2 regions of the Micromonospora sp. NPDC047620 genome follow, and region 1 is predicted to be linked to the other one. Evidence: riboswitches for the same ligand, from Rfam matches in the RefSeq annotation. Region 1 holds a riboswitch; the other holds the start of a gene.
What was found. Region 1 has a riboswitch for thiamine pyrophosphate ahead of ACGF5C_RS25410 (ECF transporter S component). Riboswitches for the same ligand answer to the same signal wherever they lie in the genome.
Positions count from the first base shown of each region.

Region 1 (5,486 bases):
GGTTCGCGCATCGGGGCCGCGTACGCGGCCACCCGCTCGTCGTCGCCGACCCCGTGCAGCATCCGGCGCAGCCCGGTCGCGCCCAGCGCCAACAGCGCCTTCTCCGCCCTGCCCGGCTTGCGGAACAGCACGATGTACGCCGAGCGCGCCTTCTGCCCCGGGTCCTCGGCCAGCGCGTGCGCCATCGCGGCGGGGTGCGGCACGGAGACCGCGGTCAGCGTCCGGACCCGCTCCGGGTGGCGGGCGGCCAGGTCCCAGGCCACCACCGCGCCCCAGTCGTGCCCCACGAGGTGCGCCGCGTCGACGCCCAGCGCGTCCAGCACGGCCAACGCGTCGGCCACCAGCTCCGGCATCCGGTACGCCTCGACCGCCTCGGGCCGCGCGCCCGGCGAGTAACCGCGCTGGTCCGGCGCGTACGTGCGCAGGCCGGCGGCGTGCAGTGGCGGGACGACGTCGTCCCACTCCCCGCCGTGCTGGGGAAAGCCGTGCAGCAGCAGGACGGGCGCGCCGCCCTCGGGACCGCCGACGCGTACGTCGAACGTGAGCCCCCGCGCCTCGATCCGCATGATCGCCAGCCTACCCAGGGCTGGCGGGGTCACTCGTACTGGCGTTTGGGGGTGGGCACCTGCCGCCAGGACTCCACGTCGAGGTAGGGGATCTCGGCGTCGTTGACCGGGTCCCGGGCGATCCGGTCGCTGTAGCGGCCGGTCACCTCGATCCAGGTGTCGTCGGCGAGCCCTTCGGGGGCGGCGCCGGTCAGGCCCAGCTTGACCGGCCGCCCGTCGGCCGCGCAGCAGGAGAGCACCATCCGGGCCAGGAGCGGTCGGCCGTCGGGGCCGGTGGTGACGAAACCGGTCAGCCGGACCCGGCGCCCGCCGAGCGACGCGCCCCGGTCGAACAGCGCCCGCGAGGCGTAGTCGAGCACGCTGACCTGTGCCGGATCGCCGTCGGGCAGGGGCGGGTAGTCGGACGGCTGTTGCCGGGCGGAGAGTGCGGTGCCGGCCTGCCCGGCCGCGTACGAGCCGAGGGCGGGCGGGGCGACCAGGAGCAGACCCAGCGCCGGCAGGATCAGCAGCCAGCCGATCCGCGGCTCGTGGTGGCCGTGCCCGTGGTCGGCGGCGTCGTCCCGGCCGGCGCGCTCGTGCTCGCCGTCGGCGGGGTCGTGGTCCCCGTCGGTGGTCGGGGGCGCAGGGGCGCGGTCGTGCTTGCCGTCGGCGGTCGGGGGCACGGCGTCGCGCCGGAGGGCGGGACGCAGCTCGTACCAGAGGGTCATGACCGCGGCGACGACCAGCAGCAGGCCCGCGGCGACCAGGAAGGGGCGCAGCCCCTCCTTGACGTAGCGCAGGTAGAGGTCGGTGAGGCTGGCCCGGACCACGGCGCCCCCGAGCAGCAGCAGGACGACGGCCTGCGCCTGCCGGTTCACCGCAGCACCGCCCCGGTCGCGGCGGCGACCGCGACGGCCACCGCGAAGGTGGCCGGGGCGAACCGCAGCGCGAACCGGCGGCCGAAGACGCCGGTCTGCATCGCGATGAGCTTGAGGTCGACCATCGGCCCCACCACCAGGAAGACCAGTCGGGCGGTCAGCGAGAACTGCGACAGCGAGGCGGCCACGAAGGCGTCGGCCTCCGAGCAGAGGGAGAGCAGCACCGCGAGCACGGCCAGCGCGAGCACCGAGAGCACCGGGTCCTCGGCGAGCGTCTGCAACCAGCGCTCGGGCACGACGACGTTGATGGTGGCGGCGGCCGCCGCGCCGACCACCAGGAACCCGCCGGCGTGGGTGACGTCGTGCCGGACCGCCGCCCAGAACGCCCGCCCGCGCGGGCCGTCGTCCAGCTCCGGCCGGCGCGGCAGCCGGATCCAGTCGGCCCGGCCGAGGCGCAGCCACAGCCACCCCATCACCATCGCGACGACCAGGCTCGCGACGCCGCGGCCGAGGACCATCTCCGGGGCGTCGGGGAAGGCCACCGCGGTGGCGGTGAGCACGATCGGGTTGATGGCCGGGGCGGCGAGCAGGAAGGCCAGCGCGGCGGCCGGGGTGACCCCGCGCCGGATCAGCGACCCGGCGATCGGCACGGACCCGCACTCGCAGCCGGGCAGCACCACGCCGGCCGCGCTCGCCACGGGCACCGCGAGCGCGGGGTGCCGGGGCAGCGCCCGGGCCCAGAACGACCGGGGCACGAAGACCGCGATCACGGCGGAGAGGAGCACCCCGAAGACCAGGAACGGCACCGCCTGCACCATGACCGAGACGAAGACGGTGGTCCAGGTCTGCAGCCGGGGCGCGGACAGGGCCCCGGCGAGCGGCTCACGGAAGACGACCAGCAGGACCAGCAGGCCCGCGAGCACCTCGACCGACCCGACCCGCCAGGCGCTCCCGCCGCCGCCCGCCGGCTCGTGCGGGGGTACGCCCGGCGCGGCCACACCGACCGCCCCCGGGGCGCGCCCGTCCGGCACGGAGCGGTCAACCTCGGATGTCACGTGGTTTCCTCCGCCGATTCCGCCAGTGGCCGCCTGAGAGTACCGGCCGGAACCGACGGGATCGAGCGAACGCGCTCATGACCTGCGGAAAGATCACTTTGCCCGATGATCTTCAAAGGTGTTAGCGTCGGCGCGACAACTTCACATCCGACAGGGGAGCGCACAGCGCTGAGAGTGCGGGCACCGCCCGCAGACCCTCGAACCTGATCTGGGTAATGCCAGCGCAGGGAGTTCGGTCGACCTCCAGCCGCGCCGCCGTCCGGGCACACCGGGCGCGGCGTGCGTCTTCTCCTGGTTCGCGTTCAGGACTGGGAGCAATCATGCGAGACAACACGACCACCCGGTGGCGCACACTCGACGTCGTCATCGCCGCGGTGATCGCGGTGGCGTTCGGCGTCATCTTCTGGGCCTGGGGCCTGCTGTGGCGGGCCGTCGACCCGGCGTTCGCGTTCTTCCCGGCCGGCCAGGCGATCATGTACGGCGTCTGGCTGGTCCCGGCCGTGCTCGGCGGCCTGGTGATCCGCAAGCCCGGCGCGGCGCTCTTCTGCGAGGCGGTGGCGGCGACGGTCTCCGCGCTGCTCGGCTCGGAGTGGGGCGGCATCACCATCGTCCAGGGCCTCATCCAGGGGCTCGGCGCCGAGGTGGCCTTCGCCGCGTTCCGGTACCGCTCGTTCCGGCTGCCCACCGCGCTGCTCGCCGGTGCGCTGACCGGCCTCGGCGCGGCGCTGTTCGACTTCTTCGTCTGGAACGTCGACTACGCGCTCGGCAGCTACCGGGTCCCGTACGCCCTGCTCACCGTCGTCAGCGCCGCCGCCGTCGCCGGCGCCGGCGGCTGGGCCCTCACCCGCGCCCTGGCGGGCACCGGCGTCCTGGACCGCTTCCCCGCCGGCCGCGAACGCGCCGCCATCTGACCCGCACCACCGGAATCGGGGTTGATCATGAGGTGGACGGCGACGTGGATCTCCGTGGGTGCCGCCAACCTCATGATCGACGCCTGCGCGCGGGCCGGAAGGGGGACGGCGTGGGGGCGGTGACACTGCGGGGGTTCGGGTGGCGGCACGCCGGGCGTCGGGCGTGGGCCGTGCGCGGGGTGGACCTGCGCGTCGAGGCCGGCGAGCGGGTGCTGCTGCTCGGGCCGTCGGGCGCCGGCAAGAGCACCCTGCTCGCCGCGCTGGCCGGGTTGCTGCCCGAGGACTCGGGCGAACAGGAGGGCACCGTCGAGATCGACGGGCTCGACCCCCGCAAGGGCCGGGAACGGGTCGGCATCGTCTTCCAGGACCCGGAAACCCAGCTCGTGATGGCCCGCAGCGGCGACGACGTGGCGTTCGGGCTGGAGAACCGGGGGGTCCCCGCCGAGGAGATCTGGCCCCGCGTCGACGAGGCGCTGGCCCGGGTCGGCTTCCCGTACCACCGGGACCGGCCCACCGCGGCCCTCTCCGGCGGCGAGCAGCAACGCCTCGCCCTGGCCGGGGTGCTGGCCCTGCGGCCCGGGCTGTTGCTGCTCGACGAACCGACCGCCAACCTGGACCCGACCGGCGCGGCGCTGATCCGCGCGGCGGTGGCCGGCGCGCTGGACGCCGACACCACGCTGATCCTGGTCGAGCACCGGGTCGCCGAGGCGCTGCCGCTGGTCGACCGGGTGGTCGTGCTCGAACCGGCCGGCGGCGTCCGCGCGGACGGCACGCCTGAGGCCGTCTTCGGCGCCCACGGCGACGCGCTCGCCGCCGCGGGCGTCTGGGTGCCCGGCCGGCCCGTGCCGCCCCGCCACGCCACCGCGCCGGCCGGCGACCTGCTGCTCACCGCCGACCGGCTCGGCCTGCCGCCCCGGCTGGCCGCCGTCGACCTGGCGGTACGCGCCGGCGAGGCGCTCGCCGTGCTCGGCCCGAACGGGGCCGGGAAGTCGACCCTCGCGCTGCTGCTCGGCGGGCTGCTCAAGCCGGGAGCCGGCCGGGTCGCGGCGACGGCGGCACTGGCCGGCTCCGACGCCCGCACTCCCCCGCACCGCTGGCGCGCACCGGCGCTGGCCCGGCGGATCGGCTCGGTCTTCCAGGACCCGGAGCACCAGTTCGTCGCCACCACCGTCTTCGACGAGCTGGCCCTCGGCCCGCGCCGCACCGGCCAGCCCGAGACGGCGGTCCGGTCCACCGTGGACGGCCTGCTGTCCCGGCTGCGGTTGACGAAGCTCGCCGCGGCCAACCCGTACACCCTGTCCGGTGGGGAGGCGCGGCGACTGAGCGTGGCGACGGCCCTGGCCACCGCGCCCCGCCTGCTCGTCTGCGACGAACCCACCTTCGGCCAGGACCGGCGGACCTGGCTGGAGCTGGTGGACCTCTTCGCCGAGCTGCGCGACGCCGGGCACGGCCTGGTCGCCGTCACCCACGACCCGGAGTTCGTGGCCGCCCTGGCCGACCGGCGCGTCACCCTGGAGCGGCCGTGACCAGCTCGCACGACGCGCCGGCCGCGCGCCCGCGGCGTCGCCGGACCATGACCGGTCCGGCGCCGGCCGCGCGCCCCGCCCGTCCCGTCCCGGAGCGACCGTGATCACCCTCGAACCGGTCGCCGCCCCCGACGCGCCGCTGGCCCGGCGCAACCCGGTGGCCAAGCTCGCCGCGGCGCTGGTGTTCTCGTTCATCCTCGTCGCCACCCTGGACCCGGTGGCCCCGGCGATCGCCATCGCCGTCGAGTTGGCCGTGCTGCCGCTGTTCGGGGTCCGCTTCCGGGTGCTGGCCGGGCGGGCCGGGCCGCTGCTGGTCGGCGCAGTCGGCATCGTGGTGACGCTGGTGCTCTTCGCGGCCGAGCGCTCCGGCCGGGTGCTGGTCGAGGCCGGCCCCGCGGTGGTCACCTCCGGGGTGCTGCTCACCGCGCTCGGCCTGGTGCTGCGCATGTTCGCCGTGGCGCTGCCCGGCGTGATCGTGTTCGCCACCACCGACCCCACCGACCTGGCGGACGCCCTGATCCAGAACGCGAAGGCGCCGGCCCGGTTCGCCATCGGGGCGTTGGCGGCGTTC
Region 1 is NZ_JBIDDG010000024.1:15,208-20,693, forward strand. It holds gene ACGF5C_RS25395 (alpha/beta fold hydrolase) at 1-566, opposite strand, end outside; gene ACGF5C_RS25400 (TIGR03943 family putative permease subunit) at 596-1,423, opposite strand; gene ACGF5C_RS25405 (permease) at 1,420-2,421, opposite strand; TPP riboswitch at 2,621-2,726, shown strand; gene ACGF5C_RS25410 (ECF transporter S component) at 2,799-3,389, shown strand; gene ACGF5C_RS25415 (ABC transporter ATP-binding protein) at 3,500-4,915, shown strand; gene ACGF5C_RS25420 (energy-coupling factor transporter transmembrane component T family protein) at 5,016-5,486, shown strand, end outside.

Region 2 (5,486 bases), on a different contig from region 1:
ACGACGCCGAGGTGCTCTTCGACACCGTCGCCACCATCGTGCTCGGCCTCCCGTGGGACGGCGCCCGGGAGCGACCCGTCCGGACCCTCTCCGGCGGCCAGCAGAAGCGCTTCGCCCTCGAACTGCTGCTGCGCGGCCCCGACGAGGTGCTGCTCCTCGACGAGCCGGACAACTTCCTCGACGTGCCGGGCAAGCGCTGGCTGGAGGGGCGGCTGCGTGAGTCGGCCAAGTCGGTGCTCTACGTCTCGCACGACCGGGAGCTGCTGGCGCACACCGCCGACCGGGTGGTCGCCGTGGAGGGCGGCAGCGCCTGGGTGCACCCGGGCGGCTTCGCGAGCTGGCACTCCGCGCGCGTGGCCCGGCACGCCCGCCTCGACGAGCTGCGCAAGCGCTGGGACGAGGAGCACCAGAAGCTGCGCGAGCTGATGCTGATGTACAAGCAGAAGGCCGCGTACAACGACGGGATGGCCTCGCGCTACCAGGCCGCGCAGACCCGGTTGCGCAAGTTCGAGGAGGCCGGACCGCCGCCCGTACCGCCGAAGGACCAGGACATCCGGATGCGCCTGACCGGCGGGCGGACCGGCAAGCGCGCGGTGGTCTGCGAGCAGCTCGAACTCGACGGCCTGACCTACCCGTTCGACCTGGAGATCTGGTACGGCGACCGGGTGGCGGTGCTCGGCGCCAACGGCACGGGGAAGTCGCACTTCCTCCGGCTGCTCGCCCGCGGCGGCAGCGACCCCGACCCGGCCAACGGCCCGGTCGACGGCGCGGCGGCGCTCGCGCCGGTCGCGCACGACGGGGTGGCCCGGCTCGGCGCGCGGGTGCGCCCCGGGCACTTCTCGCAGACCCACGACCGGCCGGAGCTGATGGCGAAGACCCTCGTGGAGATCCTCTGGCGGGGGGACGACCACCGGGCCGGCATGGACCGGCACGCGGCGATGGCGGCGCTGTCCCGGTACGAGCTGGCGGGGCAGGGCGACCAGCGCTTCGGCACCCTCTCCGGCGGGCAGCAGGCGCGGTTCCTGGTGCTGCTGCTGGAGCTGTCCGGCGCGACGCTGCTGCTGCTCGACGAGCCCACCGACAACCTCGACCTGGCGTCGGCGGAGGCGCTGGAGGCCGGGCTGACGGCGTTCGAGGGAACCGTGGTCGCGGTGACCCACGACCGCTGGTTCACCCGCTCGTTCGACCGGTTCGTCCTCTTCCGCGGTGACAACGAGGTGGTGGAGACCCCCGAGCCGGTCTGGGACGTTGGCTGAGGCGAACCCGGGCGTCGGGCCGGCCGGCATAGGGTGGATCTCGTGACTGAGATGACCTACCGCCGGTTGGGCGACTCCGGGCTCGTGGTGTCCGTCGTCGGCATCGGCTGCAACAACTTCGGCCGCAAGCTCGACCTCGACGGGACCCGGGCGGTGGTCGACGCCGCGCTGGACGCCGGGATCAATTTCTTCGACACCGCCGACATCTACGGCGAGCCGCAGGGCGGCTCCGAGGAACTGCTGGGCCAGGCGCTCAAGGGCCGCCGCGACGACGTGGTGGTGGCCACCAAGTTCGGCATGGACATGCACGGCCTCAACGGCCCCGACTTCGGCGCACGGGGCGCGCGGCGCTACATCGCCCGCGCCGTGGAGGCATCACTGCGCCGGCTCGGCACCGACCACATCGACCTGTACCAGATGCACGAGCCCGACCCGGGCACCCCGATCGACGAGACCCTCGCCGCGCTGGACGACCTGGTCCGCGCCGGCAAGGTCCGCTACCTGGGCAACTCCAACTTCGCCGGGTGGCAGATCGCCGACGCGGACTGGGTGGCGTCGTCCAACGGCCGGTCCCGGTTCATCAGCGCGCAGAACCACTACAGCCTGCTGGAACGCTCCGCCGAGGCCGAGGTGGTGCCGGCCTGCGAGCGGTTCGGCCTCGGGCTGCTGCCGTTCTTCCCGCTGGCCAACGGCCTGCTGACCGGCAAGTACAAGCGCGACCAGGCCCCGCCCGCCGGCAGCCGCCTCGCCGGAGGCGGCCGGTACGCCCAGCGCCTCGCCGCCGCCGACTGGGACACGATCGAGGCGATCGAGGCGTACGCGAACGAGCGGGGGCTGTCGATGCTCCAGGTGGCCATCGGCGGGCTGGCCGCCCTGCCGGCGGTGACCTCGGTGATCGCCGGCGCCACCACGCCCGAGCAGGTGCGCTCCAACGCGGAGGCGGGCGCCTGGCAGCCCACCGACGAGGACCTCGACGCCCTCCGCGCCATCCTCTGAGCCACGTCGACACCGCCCCGGCACCCCGTAACGGTGCCGGGGCGGTGTCGACGTCCACCCGTCCCCGCGCGCCCGCCCAGGCCCGGGTCGCCACGGGTGGAACACCACGCACGTCTCCGACACCGGGAGGCAGCCCTGGTGTTCCACCCGCTCCCGTCACCCTTCCCGCGCGCCCGTCCCGGCCGGCCGGGACGGGCGGCTGTCCCATGGGCCTGCCGGGCGGCGCACCAGAGCCGATGGTCGGCTGCGCGCAGGGCGTCCCGGTGCACGTACACGTCGGGAAGCAGGCGTTGCCAGGTCGGACCGCGCAGCATGGCGCGGGTCAGCAGCCCCTGCGCGATCGCGGCGCTGCCGCGGAACGGCAGGAAGGCGAGCCGGGGCGGGACCCGGGCGGGGGAGGGCATCCGGACAGCATCGCGTGACGGGTCGGTCACGCGTCGCCCCGGTCGTCGGCTTCGGACGGTCGGTGTGAAATCCGCGTCCCGCCCTTGGCGGATCCGGCGATCCGTCGTACGGTGACACGCGCAAGTGACCCACGGGAGCCCGGTGCACCGGGCTGAGAGGGGGGCTGAGAGCCCCCGACCGTCGAACCTGATCCGGGTAATGCCGGCGCAGGGAGGAGTGTTGCCGTGCCGTCCCTGGGGCGACTGCATCTGATCACCGACACCCGACCCGGGCGGGATCCGCTGGCTGTGCTGCGGGCCGCCCTTCCGGTGGCCCGCGCCGAGCTGGTCGTGCAGGTCCGCGTCACCGACGACGCCACCGACCGGGAGGCGTACGACCTGGCCCGCCGGGTGGTCGCGCTCTGCGCGCCGTACGACGTCTCCTGTCTCGTCAACGACCGGCTGCACGTGGCGCTGGCGGTGGGCGCCGCCGGCGGGCACGTCGGCGCGGCGGACCTGCCGGTCGGGGCGGCCCGCCGGGTGCTCGGCGCGACCGCCGTGCTCGGGGCCACCGCCCGCGAGCCGGGGACGGCCGCCGAGGCGGTCGCCGCCGGGGCCAGCTACCTGGGCGTGGGCCCCTGCCACGCCACGAGCACCAAGAGTGGCCTGCCGGCACCGATCGGTCCGGCCGGGGTGCGCGCCGTCACCGCCGCCGTGGACGTGCCGGTGGTCGCGATCGGCGGGGTGACCGCCGCGAACGCGCCCGCGCTGCTGGCCGCCGGGGCGTACGGGGTGGCGGTGGTGGGGGCCCTGTCCGGGGCGGCCGATCCGGCCCGGGCGACGGCGGAGCTGCTGGGAGCGCTGGGGTGCTGAGCCGGCCGGACGTCGCCGTGGTGGGGGCGGGACCGGTCGGGTTGGGCATCGCGTGGCGCTGCGCGGCGCGCGGGCTCCGCGTCGTCGTCCACGATCCCGCCCCGGGCTCCGGCGCGTCGCACGTCGCCGCCGGGATGCTCGCCCCGGTCGCCGAGGCGTACTTCGGCGAGCACGAGCTGACCGGGCTGCTGACCGCCTCCGCCGCCCGCTGGCCGGCCTTCGCCGCCGAGCTGACCGCCGCCACCGGCGCGGACGTCGGCTACCGCACCGAGGGCACGCTGATGGTCGGGCTCACCGCCGACGACCTGGCCGAGGCGCGGCGGCTGTGGGCGTACCAGCAGGGCCTCGGACTGCCGGTGACGCCGCTGCGCCCCTCGGCGCTGCGGGACCGCGAGCCGGCGTTGGCGCCCCGGGTGCGCGGCGGCGCGCTCGCCGCCACCGACCACCAGGTCGACCCGCGCCGGCTGGTGCCGGCGCTGCGCGCGGCCGCCGAACGGGCCGGTGCCACGCTGGTGCCCGCCGCCGTGCGCCGGCTGTCCGACGTGGACGCGCGCGTCACGGTGGTGGCGGCCGGCTGCGGGGCGGCGGCCCTGACCGGGCTGCCGGTGCGGCCGGTGAAGGGCCAGGTGCTGCGGCTCCGCGCGCCCGGCGGCGGCGCGCCGGGCTTCCGGCACGTCATCCGGGGGTACGCCGACGGCGAGCACGTCTATCTCGTGCCCCGCGACAGCGGGGAGGTGGTGGTGGGCGCGACCGTCGAGGAGCGCGCCGACACCGACGTCTCCGCCGGGGCGGTGCTGCGCCTGCTCCGCGCCGCCGTCGACCTGCTGCCGGAGCTGGCCGAGTACGACCTCGTCGAGACCCTCGCCGGCCTGCGCCCCGGCACCCCGGACAACGCCCCGATCCTCGGCCCGCTGCCCGGCCGGCCGGGCGTGCTCGTCGCGACCGGGCACCACCGGCACGGCATCGTGCTCACCCCCGTCACCGCCGACCTGGTCGCCGACCTGGTCGTCACCGGTACGGCGGACCCGCTGCTCGCCCCCTTCACCCCGCACCGGTTCGCGCCGGCCGCCACCGCCGATCCGGCCGCCACCGCCGATCCGGCTGTCACCGCCGGTCAGGCCGGCAGCGCCGGGCCGGTGGTCCGGGCCGCCGACGACCGGTCCGGCGCCTTCGCACCCGAGGAGGAGCACACGTGGAACTGACGGTGAACGGCGCCGGGCGCAGCCTGCCCGGCGGCTCGACCGTGGCGGACCTGGTCCGCGCGGTCACCGACCAGCAGCGCGGCTTGGCCGTCGCGGTCAACGGGGAGGTCGTGCCGCGTACCGGCTGGCCGGCGACCGTGCTGCGCGACGGCGACCGGGTCGAGGTGCTCAGCGCCGCCCAGGGCGGGTGACGCGGTGAGCCTCGACCTGGGCGGCGTGCGTCTCACGTCCCGGCTGATCCTCGGCACCGGCGGCGCGGCCAACCTGCGCGTGCTGGAGGACGCGATCCGCGCCTCCGGCACCGAACTGGTCACCCTGGCCCTGCGCCGTGTCGACACCGCCCCCGGCACCGCCGGCGGGCTGCTGGACCTGCTCGACCGGTGCGGGGTGCGGCTGCTGCCGAACACCGCCGGCTGCTACACGGCGGGCGAGGCGGTCAAGGTGGCCCACCTGGCCCGGGAGGCGTTCGGCACCGACTGGGTGAAGCTGGAGGTGATCGGCGACGAGCGCACGCTGCTGCCCGACGGGGTGGAGCTGCTGCGCGCCGCCGAGGAACTCGTCGCGGACGGGTTCGTGGTGCTGCCGTACACGTCGGACGACCCGATTCTGGCGCGCCGGCTGGCCGACGTCGGCTGCGCCGCGGTGATGCCGGCGGGCGCGCCGATCGGCTCCGGCCTGGGCGTGTCGAACCCGCACCACATCCGGCTGATCCGGCAGAGCGTCGACGTGCCGGTGATCCTGGACGCCGGCATCGGCACCGCCTCCGACGCGGCGCT
Region 2 is NZ_JBIDDG010000002.1:268,998-274,483, reverse strand. It holds gene ACGF5C_RS03565 (ATP-binding cassette domain-containing protein) at 1-1,256, shown strand, start outside; gene ACGF5C_RS03560 (aldo/keto reductase) at 1,290-2,252, shown strand; TPP riboswitch at 2,779-2,887, shown strand; gene thiE (thiamine phosphate synthase) at 2,882-3,508, shown strand; gene thiO (glycine oxidase ThiO) at 3,502-4,710, shown strand; gene thiS (sulfur carrier protein ThiS) at 4,701-4,901, shown strand; gene ACGF5C_RS03540 (thiazole synthase) at 4,906-5,486, shown strand, end outside.
Region 2: linked by a shared signal. The riboswitch ahead of thiE (thiamine phosphate synthase) and the one ahead of ACGF5C_RS25410 (ECF transporter S component) in region 1 are both predicted to bind thiamine pyrophosphate.